DNA from 3 places in the Ekhidna sp. ABH4_415 genome. Region 1 is predicted to be linked to each of the others. Evidence: riboswitches for the same ligand, from Rfam matches in the RefSeq annotation. Region 1 holds a riboswitch; each other region holds the start of a gene.
What was found. Region 1 has a riboswitch for S-adenosylmethionine ahead of ACXAH9_RS06695 (homocysteine S-methyltransferase family protein). Riboswitches for the same ligand answer to the same signal wherever they lie in the genome.

Region 1 (4,214 bases):
CGGGTGGCATGATCGGAAGCCAGATCCTTATACTCTGATTTTATAAGCCTGCTGTATTCATCAGATTTATCACTTAATAAATTGGTCGAAACACCAACACTTTTTGAGGCGTCCAACACGTGCACAACCGTTTGATCATACTTTGGGGCAATTTTTACTGCAGTATGAATTCTGGAGGTTGTGGCACCACCTATTAGCAGTGGCGTTTTCATCTTACGCCGATTCATCTCTTCAGCCACATATACCATTTCATCCAATGATGGTGTAATCAGTCCACTCAAACCAATGATATCTGCACCAATTTCCTCTGCACGATCCAAAATTTTATCTGCGGGTACCATCACTCCCATATCTTCAATATCGAAGTTGTTGCATGCCATCACAACCCCAACTATGTTTTTTCCAATGTCATGCACATCTCCCTTAACAGTAGCTAATAGAATTTTCCCTTTGGTGTTTCCAGACGCCTTCTCTTTTTCTAAAAACGGTGTAAGGTATGCGACTGATTTCTTCATTACCCTGGCACTTTTTACCACCTGGGGCAAGAACATTTTCCCGCTTCCGAATAAATCCCCCACGATATTCATCCCATCCATTAGCGGACCTTCAATCACTTTCAAGGGGCTTTGATATTTCAGACGAGCCTCCTCTGTATCTTCCTCAACAAAATCAATGATTCCCTTAACCAGGGCATGTGACAAACGATCTTCCACAGATGCCTCTCTCCAGCTTAGGTCTTCTACTTTCTTTTTGCCTTCTCCTTTTACATTCTCTGCAAATGCAAGCAACCTTTCTGTAGCATCTTCTCTCCGATTCAACAAAACATCTTCTACATGCTCAAGCAAGTCTTTAGGTATTTCATCGTATACTTCAATCATTCCGGCATTGACAATACCCATATCCATGCCTGCCTTTATCCCATGATACAGAAAAGCAGAATGCATCGCTTCACGCACGATATTATTGCCTCTGAATGAAAACGAAACATTACTAACTCCCCCACTCACTTTTGCTCCGGGGAGGTTTTCTTTGATCCATTTGGTGGCCCTGAAAAAGTCGACTGCATTATTATTATGTTCGGCTATTCCGGTTGCTACAGGGAAAATATTAGGATCGAAAATGATATCCTGAGGAGGGAAATGCACATGGTCTACAAGGATGCGATAGCTTCTTTCACAAATCTCAATACGTCGTTCATAGCTGTCGGCTTGCCCTTGTTCATCGAACGCCATCACTACTACGGCCGCACCATATCGTTTGACTTTTTTTGCCTGCTCGATAAATTCAGCTTCTCCACCTTTCATACTGATGGAATTGACAACTCCCTTACCTTGAATACATTGTAGCCCTGCTTCGATGATCTCCCATTTAGAAGAATCAATCATGATTGGAATGCGTGCGATCTCTGGTTCGGAAGCGATGAGATTTAAAAACCTGATCATCGCCTTCTTCCCATCAAGCATCCCTTCATCCATATTCACGTCCAGGATTTGGGCACCTCCACGCACCTGATCGAGTGCTACGTCCAACGCCTCATCGTACTTGTCTTCGGAAATGAGCCTGGCAAATCGTTTCGATCCGGTCACATTGGTACGCTCACCGACGTTGACAAAGTTGGTGTGTTCGGTGACAATCAATGGTTCTAGACCTGAGAGGATCAATGGTCTCATACAAGTACCTCCTTCCTTCTTGGTTCATAATTTGCAGCCAAATCAGCAATCGCAGCTATATGTTCCGGTGTAGTTCCACAGCACCCGCCTATAATATTTACAAGACCTTCTTCTAGAAATTCTTTGATTTGATTGGCCATCATCTCCGGTGTTTCATCATATTGGCCAAATTCGTTTGGCAAGCCAGCATTTGGGTGCGCGCTTACAAAAAAATCAGCTTTATCAGCTAAAACCTTCAAGTATGGGCGTAATTGAGCTGCTCCCAATGCACAATTCAATCCGACACTTAACAAATCCATGTGTTGGATAGAAATAAGAAATGCTTCAGTTGTTTGACCTGAAAGCGTTCGCCCGGATGCGTCCGTTATCGTGCCGGAGACCATCACCGGAATGTCAATTTTCCGCTCTTCCTTGATTTCATCGATGGCATAAAGAGCTGCCTTAGCATTGAGGGTATCAAAGACAGTCTCCACTAAAAGCATATCCACTCCCCCGGCTATCAATGCTTCTGCTTGTTGCTTATATGCAATTCGCAGCTCTTCAAACGTGATCGCTCGAAATCCGGGATCATTTACGTCAGGAGAAAGTGAAGCTGTCCGATTGGTTGGCCCCATCGCTCCTGCTACAAAACGAGGCTTGTCGGGTTCCCTTTCAGTGAATTCATCCGCTGCTTCGCGGGCGATTTTCGCCGATTGATAATTCAATTCATATACCAAATCTTCCAACCCATAATCAGCCTGAGCGATGGTAGTCCCGGAAAAGGTGTTGGTTTCAGCGATATCAGCGCCCGCATTAAAATATGCTGAGTGAATATCTTTTATTATTTCTGGTCGAGTAATGGAAAGAAGGTCATTGTTGCCCTTCAGCGATTTGGAATGATCCTTTAGTGCGTCGTTTCTAAAGTCTTCTTCTTCCAGCTTGTGACGCTGAATCATGGTACCCATGGCTCCATCTAGCACCAGGATTTTCTGATATAAAAGTTCTAATAGTTTATTCATTCTCCGGTTTAAAGTTTACTTACCAGAGAAAGTTCCGATCGGATTCGCTCATCTGCTCCCGTGCATTAGGGATGGGAAGTAGCACCGAAAACCACATACTGATAGTCAGGTTGCTAAGACGTCAACGGGCCCAGTCCCTCGGTCTTTCTTGATAAGTAGTGCAAATATATTAGAATATAATTCCTCGCAAACATTCACGTATTACCTTTAGGCAAACATGAAGTTAGCAGCGATAGATATCGGTTCGAATGCGGTAAGGTTACAAATTACCAAGGTGATTGAGTATGAAACGGTGATCACGTTCAAGAAGCTGGAGTATGTGCGATTCCCTCTTCGATTAGGCCATGATGTATTCTCCGAGGGTCGAATCAGTGAATACAATGAGGAGCGCTTTTTTAAGCTGATGAACGCATACAAAAACCTGATTGACCTGTATGAGATAGATGGATATTTCGGATGTGCTACCTCTGCAATGAGGGAGTCAGAGAACGGGAAAGAAATCGTCGATAAAGTCAAAGAGAAGCTAGATTTGGATATTGAGATCATCTCGGGAGAGCAAGAAGCAGAGATGATTAACAAAGTCATCCTGCAAGGGCTGGACGATGGTCACTACATTCATATTGACGTAGGGGGTGGTAGTACTGAGCTCAACATCTATGAAAAGCATGAGAAAGTATTTGCTCACTCCTTTAAGATTGGTTCAGTACGAACGCTGGAAGGAAGAGATACACCGGAGGCTTGGGAAGAAATGCGAAAATGGGTGGCTCAGCACGCCTTTAAGAAAGGAGAAAAAATAACCGCGGTTGGTACTGGTGGTAACATAAATAAGCTATTTGAACTTTCTAATCTTGAGAAAAAGACACGTAAAATGTCACTTAATACACTGATGAGAACTCAGGATGTGTTAAAAAATTTATCGTTGGATGATCGCCTCAATAAACTACAACTGAATCCTGATCGGGCCGATGTAATCATTCCTGCTTCAGATATCTACATAGCCGTGATGAAGGCAGCAAAAGCAAAGAGCATCATAGTGCCAGATGTAGGGTTGAAAGATGGTATCAACTACCATCTTTACCAAACCCACCATCCTGAAAGCGATAAGGTTTTTGTTAGGAATTGACCTAGCATACTTCATCACTTTCTTCTGATTCATCCTGCCTGTTTTTTTCACTATGAATCAAAAATCCGAAAAACACCAGGGAAAATATGGCAGCCAGTACAAGTATTACTCTTGGCATAATGTTATTTTACTATTAGACGTGCTACCTTTAAAAGGTCACAAAAAAAGGAGGCTTTAATACCTCCTCTTTTTCCACTCATCGTCCAACTTCAATCGGTGTTATTTCAAGAGTTTTTGAACGTTCTCCGCTCTGGTTTTGGCGGGCACATGCCCAAGCTCTATCGCTTTTTTGTAATAAGCCAAAGACTGCTCAAGCGTTTGTTTTCTCTTCTTTGGAGCAAACTCAATTTTTTCTGCCATAAGTTCAAGGCCTTCTCCCTTGGCATACATTGTCTCAGCTTCCGACAAGCTTAATTTCTCAGC
Region 2 (4,214 bases), on a different contig from region 1:
GCATGAAAGATCCAGACCACATTGGATTTATCCGCACTCAAATCCCCCCACGTGGTGTATTGGATCCTAAGATCCCGGAGCGTTTCTCCACACTCCAGGACCAAAGGTTCCTCAACCTTAAAACCAAATGACTTAGACGTTAGCAGCGTTTGCATAGACTTTTTCAAATGCTTGTTCAAAATCGGATTTGATATCATCGATGTGCTCAATTCCTACGGAGACTCTCAACAGGTTAGGGAAAACACCAGCATCTTTTTGCTCTTCTTCTGATAGTTGCTGATGAGTGGTAGCAGATGGTTGAATGATGAGTGTTTTTGCGTCTCCTACATTCGCTAGATGACTTACTAAATTCAGGTTATCAACGAATTGAGTAGTTTCCTCTTTCTCTCCCTTGAGTTGGAATGAGAATACCCCACCAAATCCATTTGTTAGATATTTTTTGGCGAGCTCATGGTACGGACTGGAAGTTAGCCCAGGATAGTTGACCTTTTCCACCAGTGGGTGCTGTTCCAGCCAGGTAGCTAGTTCCAAAGCATTGTCTACCGTTCGTTGCACGCGCAATGAAAGTGTTTCTAATCCTTGCAGCAATAGAAAGGAATTGAAGGGGCTCAAAGCAGGTCCGAAATCCCGGAGACCTTCTACCCGGGCTCTGATTGCAAACGCAATGTTTGGTAAGCCCAGAGGGTTTCCTTCACCAAAAACTTCCCAAAATTTTAATCCATGGTATCCCTCTGATGGCTCAGTGAATTGGGGATATTTCCCATTGCCCCAGTTGTAGCTTCCACCATCGATGATCACTCCTCCGATGGAGGTGCCATGACCGCCAATCCATTTGGTTGCGGAGGCGGTTACCACGGAAGCTCCGTGCTCCAATGGTCTGAAGAGATACCCGGCAGCACCAAAAGTATTATCAACAACGAGTGGGATATCATGATCTTTTGCAACTTCAGCTATGGCCTCAAAATCAGGAATATTGAATCCCGGATTTCCGATCGTTTCCAGATAAATGGCCTTCGTATTTTGATCGATCAGTCGTTCAAAATAAGAGGCTTTATCTGTCTTTGCAAATCGTGTTTCAATTCCCAGTCGCTTAAACGCAACCTTAAACTGATTGTAGGTTCCGCCATAGAGAAAGGAAGTGGAAATGAAATTATCTCCTGCCTGAAGGATGTTGTTCAACGCGATGAACTGAGCCGCCTGACCGGAACCCACTGCCAGTGCAGCTACCCCACCTTCCAAAGCGGCAATACGCTTTTCGAAAACATCATTGGTTGGATTCATGATCCGCGTATAGATGTTTCCAAATTCCTTCAAAGCAAACAGGTTCGCCCCATGCTCAGAATCCTTGAAAGTATAAGAGGAAGTCTGATAAATAGGCACTGCTCTGGATCTCGTCGTTTCATCGATTTCCTGACCTGCATGTAATTGTAGTGTTTCGTATTTTAATTCTTGTGACATGATATATTCGTTTTAGTTAATTGAAAATGAAATGGGTGTAGGGTTAGACAGATTATCGTTGACGGGACATCTATGAGAGATTTCTTTGAGCCATTGCTTTTTAAGTTCTGGGTCTATCTGTGAGGTGGTCTCCAGTCGAACATCGATTTGCTTGTAGCCTGCCCTTTCCTCAAGAGACTTTCCGAACAGTCGTCCTGGGTTGAGAAATCCATCTATATTGATTTTAAGATTCTCGAGAAAAAAGTCCAGTTCTTCGGCAATGATGTGAGCTACCACATTGATGCATCCTGCATATCCCGCAAGGACATATTCTACTGGATTTGGCGCTTCATTGGTGCCGCCTAAGGCTTCTGGTTCATCGACAGTGAGATCGAAACCTCTGGCTTGAATACGTGTTTTTGCTCGAGATTCACTCACAGAGCTGATGGAAAATTTTATTTCTTGTGACATGATTTGTAATTCTTTGATTAATGAAAATGAGAAGGTGTGGATTTTTCACAAGTAACTGAAAAGTTGACTTATGAAAGGATTTTTCCGGACGAAGACGCACTTCAGTCCTAAGATGATCGCAAACCCTAATGGATCAAATGTGAATTACCTGTTGCTATAACAGCAACACATGCAGATGAAATGGAATATTGATGAGGAAACGCAATTTCCCTGTCTGACCATCTTGTCAGTTACCTTGGGAACGATGTGATTTTGTTTGTTCATAGCAATCAATTTATCGTTCAGGAATTAGCACCGTTTCCGATTTTCGGAGGGTTGCTAGCGCGTCATGGAGCCTGTCTCTCGGCGCTTCTTTATAAATCGATACCTTATCGATTTGATGATGCAAACGTAGAGCAGGATTTTTGGTTTCTCCAAATTTTATTCAGAGAAAATTTCAGTGGGGGATGATAAAAGAATTATATAACGTTATGAGAAATAAATATTTATTGAATTAATTTGTTGATTATAACATGTTGTTAATCAATCCTTAACAAATTTTATAACTAGTCGTATTGCTGATTCAAGTTTGAAGAGAAAAATTTATTTGAAAATCAAAATGAATTTTTCTTAACATACTGTTCTACCTTTGGTTTTGAAATGAAAATTTGACCTAACAGAGAATCATGAGTAAACTTATCATCAATAATCACGAGGAGTTTGAGCAATATTTAGGAAAAGTAATGGGTGAGTCTGAGTACCATCAAATCACCCAGGAACAGATCAATCAGTTTGCGGATGCCACCTTGGATCACCAATGGATACATACGGATCCTGAGCGAGCGAAGGACGGTCCGTTCGGCACTACCATTGCTCATGGTTATTTGACACTCTCACTGATGCCCTATTTGTGGGAGCAAATTGCTGAGTTCAACAATGTGAAGATGTTGGTGAATTATGGAATTGATAAGCTCAAGTTTGGTCAGGCGGTGAAAGTGAATGATGAAATTAAGCTTACTGCAACACTAAAATCACTCGCTAACCTGAGAGGGATTTCCAAAGCAGAAGTGGAAGCTTTGCTGGAAATTAAAGGAGAAAAGAAACCAGCTTTTACAGCTACGATGATATTCTTATATCATTTTGAGTAGACATAAAAAAAGGCCTCTCTGAGGCCTTTTAAGTTCTTTTATTTTAATTGTCAATTATGACAATGCTTTCTTCATCACTGCTCCGATATCAGCCGGAGACTCTACCACGTGCAATCCGCACTCGCCCATAATTCTCATCTTTGCTTCTGCCGTATCATCTTTTCCTCCGATGATCGCTCCAGCGTGACCCATTCTTCTTCCCGGAGGAGCTGTTTGTCCTGCAATGAATCCAACAACAGGCTTTTTATTTCCGTTTTCCTGGATCCATCGGGCTGCATCTGCTTCATATGAACCACCAATCTCACCAATCATCACGATTCCGTCAGTTTCCGGATCTTCCATCAGCATTTGTACAGCTTCTTTTGTAGATGTTCCGATGATTGGGTCACCTCCGATACCGATAGCAGTAGAAATACCCATTCCGGCTTTTACTACCTGGTCTGCTGCTTCGTAGGTCAATGTTCCTGATTTCGATACGATTCCTACTTTTCCTTTCTTGAAGACAAAGCCCGGCATGATACCCACTTTTGCTTCTTCCGGCGTAATTACTCCCGGACAGTTTGGCCCAACAAGTACCGCACCTCTTGATTTCGCATATGGCTTGGCATTCATCATGTCTTTCACAGGAATACCCTCGGTGATAGTCACAATCACTTTAATGCCGGCATCAGCCGCTTCCATGATCGCATCAGCTGCAAATGCTGGTGGTACAAAAATGATGGTAACATCAGCACCGGTTTTATCAACAGCCTCCTTTACGGTATTAAATACTGGCTTTTCCAGATGGGTCTGGCCTCCTTTGCCCGGAGTGACGCCACCTACCACGTTGGAGCCATATTCGATCATTTGACCGGCGTGAAAAGTACCTTCAGAGCCAGTGAAGCCCTGTACGATGATTTTGGAATCTTTATTTACAAGAACACTCATTTCTTTTAGATTTTCCGCAAAAATATACGATTAAATCTGTCTGCCAATTACTTCGTCCATTTGCGGCTCATAAAATCTTGATAAATGGTCTTTCTTTCAGAATGTGTAAAAATATTCTTCTGATTCCGGTTGGTTTTGGCACACTTTTCGCGACTTATTTTAAGTGATCGCATCATTTAGATGATTAAACTTTCGACGAGTGAGCTTGTCCAATAGTTAAAGATCGTTAAATCGCTAAACTTCAGATAGATG
Region 3 (4,214 bases), on a different contig from region 1:
TTTTTTATATTCTTCCTCTGTCAAGTTTCTAGTTATAACTAGTAGTTCAAAAAGAAAGTACTCTATTCCATACCGCAACTCAAAAGACGCATACTGAATAGCACTTGGATTTGAATTCCTCAAAGCATAGTCAATCCATGATTTGCTTTGAAAGAAATGCCAAGACGATCTATCTATCAACTTGTTTTTCAAGATTTCATCTGCGGTTTTTCCTTCTAGTTTCATTTGCTTGCAATAATTATATCATCCAACTCCCAATCCACAGAAAAATGATTAGCAGGATCGAAAGGATAAAAATCAGAAAGAACCTTCGCCTCAATTTCTCTTCATTTCTGCGATCAGCTTTCATGGCATGAAGATCCTCCAGAGTTGACTTCTTAATAGCTAGCTTATTCTTAATTGGCTTTACAAACAGATTTTCTTTCAATCGCTGAAATGGCAACTTCTTCTTTAGGGCGGATCGATTCGTCCTCCCTCTTTCAATTCCGTCTCTGGTAAAGCCTGCTCCTCCGGTCATTCCTTCAAAGCCTCAACTTTTTCAACCTCTGGCTCACCCACCAACCCTCGTTTGAAATGATCCCAGTCACTGAAGATTTGGGAAGCAATAATGAATGTTATGGCAGCTGCAATTATGCCTAGGTAGTATTTATTCTTTCTGGTCATTTACTAAGTGTTGTCTTGCAAGATATCAACCCCCTCACCCTCGAATCGTCGAACCGATTCAAAGGGGGAATTCAAACTTAATGAATAACTGTGGCAGATGCCAAGCACATGAAATCTGTCATATTCCCAAGTCTCATTCGTACCTCATTCGCAAGCCTGCCTGCGGTAGGTAGGGGAATAGCGACTAGTCGTGGCGTTCTTTTGGGAGCAGTCACAGACTGTTCGAGGCAAGGGAATCACTTTGAAATTCCAAATCAATCCAATAGTGCTTCCAACTGATTGCAAGCCAGCTCCCAGCCTTCGGCCATGCCCATCTCTGCCATCTGCTTAAAGGCTTCCGCAGAAGCAAAGGTGGTAATGGTTGTCACGGTCGTGGATGAGCCGTCCGAATCAAATTTCACTGACATTTGCATGGGTGGAATGTCGGCTGATGCATTGCCTTCTTCATCCACAAAATAGTCTTCTCCCTCCAGTCGCTTGCGTGGCTCTATTTCCAGGAAATCCATGCGTCCACGATGCTCATCTCCCTCAGGCCCAACCATTTTGTACATCCAATGTCCTCCTACCTTAAAATCCATGGTATCAATCTTACAGATATACGGTTTTGGCGCCCACCACTGGCAGAGGAGCTCCGGATCGCTCCAGGCTTTCCATACTTTTTCGACTGGGGCATTAAACGTTCGCACAGCAATTAGCCGGTTGTTTTCCAGGTCTTCGGTGAATGTAGTTTTGTTCATTGTAGTGTTATTTAATGTTTTTTAATAGGTCATCCAATTGATCAAACCGGTCTCTCCAGAGCTGTTTAAACGGTTCCAGCCACTCTATAATCTCCAATAATTTCTCAGGCTTGATGTGACAATACCGTTCCCTTCCCTCCTTTGATATGGAGATCATATCACACTCCTCAAGCACTTTTACATGCAATGAAACCCCCTGACGTGAGATTGAAAACTGCTCTGCAAGCGCATTCAAGTTCTTAGGCTCTTCAATAAGCGCAGACAGAATCTCTCGACGCGTAGGATCTGCTATGGCCTGAAAAATATCTCTCCGTTGTTCCACGATACGTAAGTAAGTGCTTGCTAATTTATATGCAAGTATTTACTTGCGCAATATTTTATCAATAAACCTTAGAACAGTAATGTAAAATGTGAATGAAAAAGTAAGGACATAAAAAAACCATCAATGAAGATGGCATCTGTCCATTATCTGTCCTGTCGCTGCAGGCTGGGAGTTGGCACCAGTCATCGCACGCTGGCGATCGGGCTGCCAAGGCTGCATCGGGCCCAGTCCCTTCACCTTTCCCGATAATGTACCTAAAGGTACGTGTGCGGATTAGAAATAGTTCATTTATGATGATTTAGCAATGAAAACATCACATTGGATTAATAATTATAACAACCCCTTTGTTCAGGGAAATAACTATTGATTACCAGGTTTAATTCTTGGAACATACCTCACGAATAGAAATGTTTCCATTAGGAAATGTCATGACAGTCAACCCGTTTAGCCTTTAAATGCTTTCTTGAAATGATCCCATGCTTCAGACATTTCAGATGAAAAAACGGTCCACTTATCAGCTGCTTCTTCTTCCAGGTGATCCAATTTAGTATTTACTTCATGCAAGCGATGCGACAGTTCTTTCTTCTTCTCCTGCCACTCTTGCCGTGCCTCTGTCATGCCCAGATGCCATTGCAAACGAAACAAGTCAAAGCGGGTATGAAAATCATCTACTTTATCCGCCACCTTTTCTTTAAAGGTTTGAGCATCTTCTTTTGAAGAATCGTAGAGCGTATGGATTTTATGTTTCAGATCGTGCAGACCATTTACAAGTTTTTTCTGCTGGTCATGCATGAGCTCTTCTGCTTCTGCACGTCCGAGTGCAGCCTGCACACGCAACTCCTCTATGGAAGCTTTGATGCCTGCTGTCTTTTCTTTGCTAATGTCAATGGCGTGTTCCACGTCATTCTCAAGGGAGTCAAGCCATTCGCGAAGTTTCTTCTTCTGCCGTTCAAATTCCTCTTTTGCATCCGATACTTCATGATGCAATTGCTCATTTAGTTCATGGACAAATTGCTTCCATTCATCAAGCTTCTTTGCCCCTTTTTCCTTAAGTGTGAGTTCGGTTTTCATGCTGCTATTTTTATGACTCCCAAAACCAATTATTTACGGCGTTTTATCCGCATTTAGCTAGTATCAAACCTACCTTGTGTTACGTCTGAATCAAATGACTTCTGTCACATAAATAGCTGATAATTCACCTCCCCAATACGGTTTGAATTTTATGAATTTTAAAGTGTCATTCCTCTTTCTCTTCTTTCTCGAGCTTTTTGAAATACCCTCTAAACAGGAAGTGATGCTTCATGGCTTCCATGTTTTGGTTGAATGATTCTGTTCCTTGTCTGATATTTTCCAGGCTTTCCTCCAGGCTATTGACCATCGTTGAATCGCTGATAACACTTCCGGTCAGGCCTGATCCGCTCTGGACTTTGGTGACCAACTCCCTTATATCGTGGGATATTTCCTCAACATTGCTTGTGCTTGCATGAATTTCCTCAAATATCCTGTTTATGTTGTTTGCAAGTGTTGTGTCATTCAGGAGCATGCCTACAGTACCCTTACCTTCGCTCACATTAGCAATATTCTTATCCAGCTCATCTAGTATTTCAACGGCTCGCTTACTTGATGCATTGAGATTACTAATGGTTTCATTGATGTCATTAGCCAGCGTGGAATCAGAAATCAGACGACCCACTGTCCCTTTCCCATCCTTAACGTCCTTCAAAATATCTACCAGATTATTCGTAATTACAGCTACATTGTAGTTCGTTCGCTCCAGCAGGCTGAACATTTCATCCTCATCAATTCCATGATATACCTTCAAAGTATCACCATCATTTATAAGCCGATCACTTCCTTCATCGGGAATAATATTTATTATTCGGTTGCCCAGAAGTCCATCCGTCCCTAATGATGCAATGGCATCTCGTCGTATAAATTGGTTCATTTCTTCTTTTAGAATGAAACTCACCAATACGGAAGTGTCATTGATCATTTCTATGTCCCGAACCGTTCCAACATTGATCCCTGAAAAGCGAACGTTGTTCCCCTTTTGAAGTCCGCTCACATTTTTAAAAACTGCATGAACGGTAAAATTGGAACCAAACAGATTCTGATTGTTCCCAATGAAATATAAAGCCATTACAAGGAACAAGGTCCCGATAATCACAAATACACCAAGTCTAATATTTTTAAAATTTTGTTCCATGTCTATAAAAAGAATGAATTTACTATTTCATCTGTTGAGTTTTTCAATTTCTCATAGTTTCCATGCAGGTAATCAATTCCATCATTTAACAAAACAATTCGCTGAGCAGTACGCTTAATGCAGCTCATGTCGTGCGAAATGATTATGGAAGACGTTTTGTACTTTCGATGCACATCGTTCATCAAATTGGCTATTTCCCTGCTTGTAATGGGATCTAAGCCGGAGGTCGGTTCATCATACAATATGATATCAGGCTGCAGAATTAGTGTGCGCGCAACACCTATTC

Region 2: it holds a riboswitch for S-adenosylmethionine, as region 1 does, so the genes downstream of both, ACXAH9_RS12370 (OsmC family protein) here and ACXAH9_RS06695 (homocysteine S-methyltransferase family protein) in region 1, are expected to answer to the same signal.
Region 3: it holds a riboswitch for S-adenosylmethionine, as region 1 does, so the genes downstream of both, ACXAH9_RS04410 (ArsR/SmtB family transcription factor) here and ACXAH9_RS06695 (homocysteine S-methyltransferase family protein) in region 1, are expected to answer to the same signal.

Annotation. Positions count from the first base shown of each region.
Region 1 covers NZ_JBSWYW010000003.1:302,839-307,052, reverse strand. The annotation lists gene metH (methionine synthase) at 1-1,670, opposite strand, end outside; gene ACXAH9_RS06695 (homocysteine S-methyltransferase family protein) at 1,667-2,668, opposite strand; SAM riboswitch class I at 2,714-2,826, opposite strand; gene ACXAH9_RS06690 (Ppx/GppA phosphatase family protein) at 2,886-3,791, shown strand; gene ACXAH9_RS06685 (hypothetical protein) at 4,011-4,214, opposite strand, start outside.
Region 2 covers NZ_JBSWYW010000006.1:257,101-261,314, forward strand. The annotation lists gene ACXAH9_RS12360 (homoserine O-acetyltransferase family protein) at 1-155, opposite strand, end outside; gene ACXAH9_RS12365 (O-acetylhomoserine aminocarboxypropyltransferase/cysteine synthase family protein) at 133-1,458, opposite strand; gene ACXAH9_RS12370 (OsmC family protein) at 1,471-1,908, opposite strand; SAM riboswitch class I at 2,166-2,270, opposite strand; gene ACXAH9_RS12375 (MaoC family dehydratase) at 2,574-3,035, shown strand; gene sucD (succinate--CoA ligase subunit alpha) at 3,090-3,962, opposite strand.
Region 3 covers NZ_JBSWYW010000002.1:298,494-302,707, reverse strand. The annotation lists gene ACXAH9_RS04430 (hypothetical protein) at 1-225, opposite strand, end outside; gene ACXAH9_RS04425 (hypothetical protein) at 239-517, opposite strand; gene ACXAH9_RS04420 (hypothetical protein) at 514-663, opposite strand; gene ACXAH9_RS04415 (SRPBCC family protein) at 918-1,400, opposite strand; gene ACXAH9_RS04410 (ArsR/SmtB family transcription factor) at 1,408-1,722, opposite strand; SAM riboswitch class I at 1,863-1,974, opposite strand; gene ACXAH9_RS04405 (sll1863 family stress response protein) at 2,167-2,793, opposite strand; gene ACXAH9_RS04400 (MlaD family protein) at 2,960-3,928, opposite strand; gene ACXAH9_RS04395 (ABC transporter ATP-binding protein) at 3,931-4,214, opposite strand, start outside.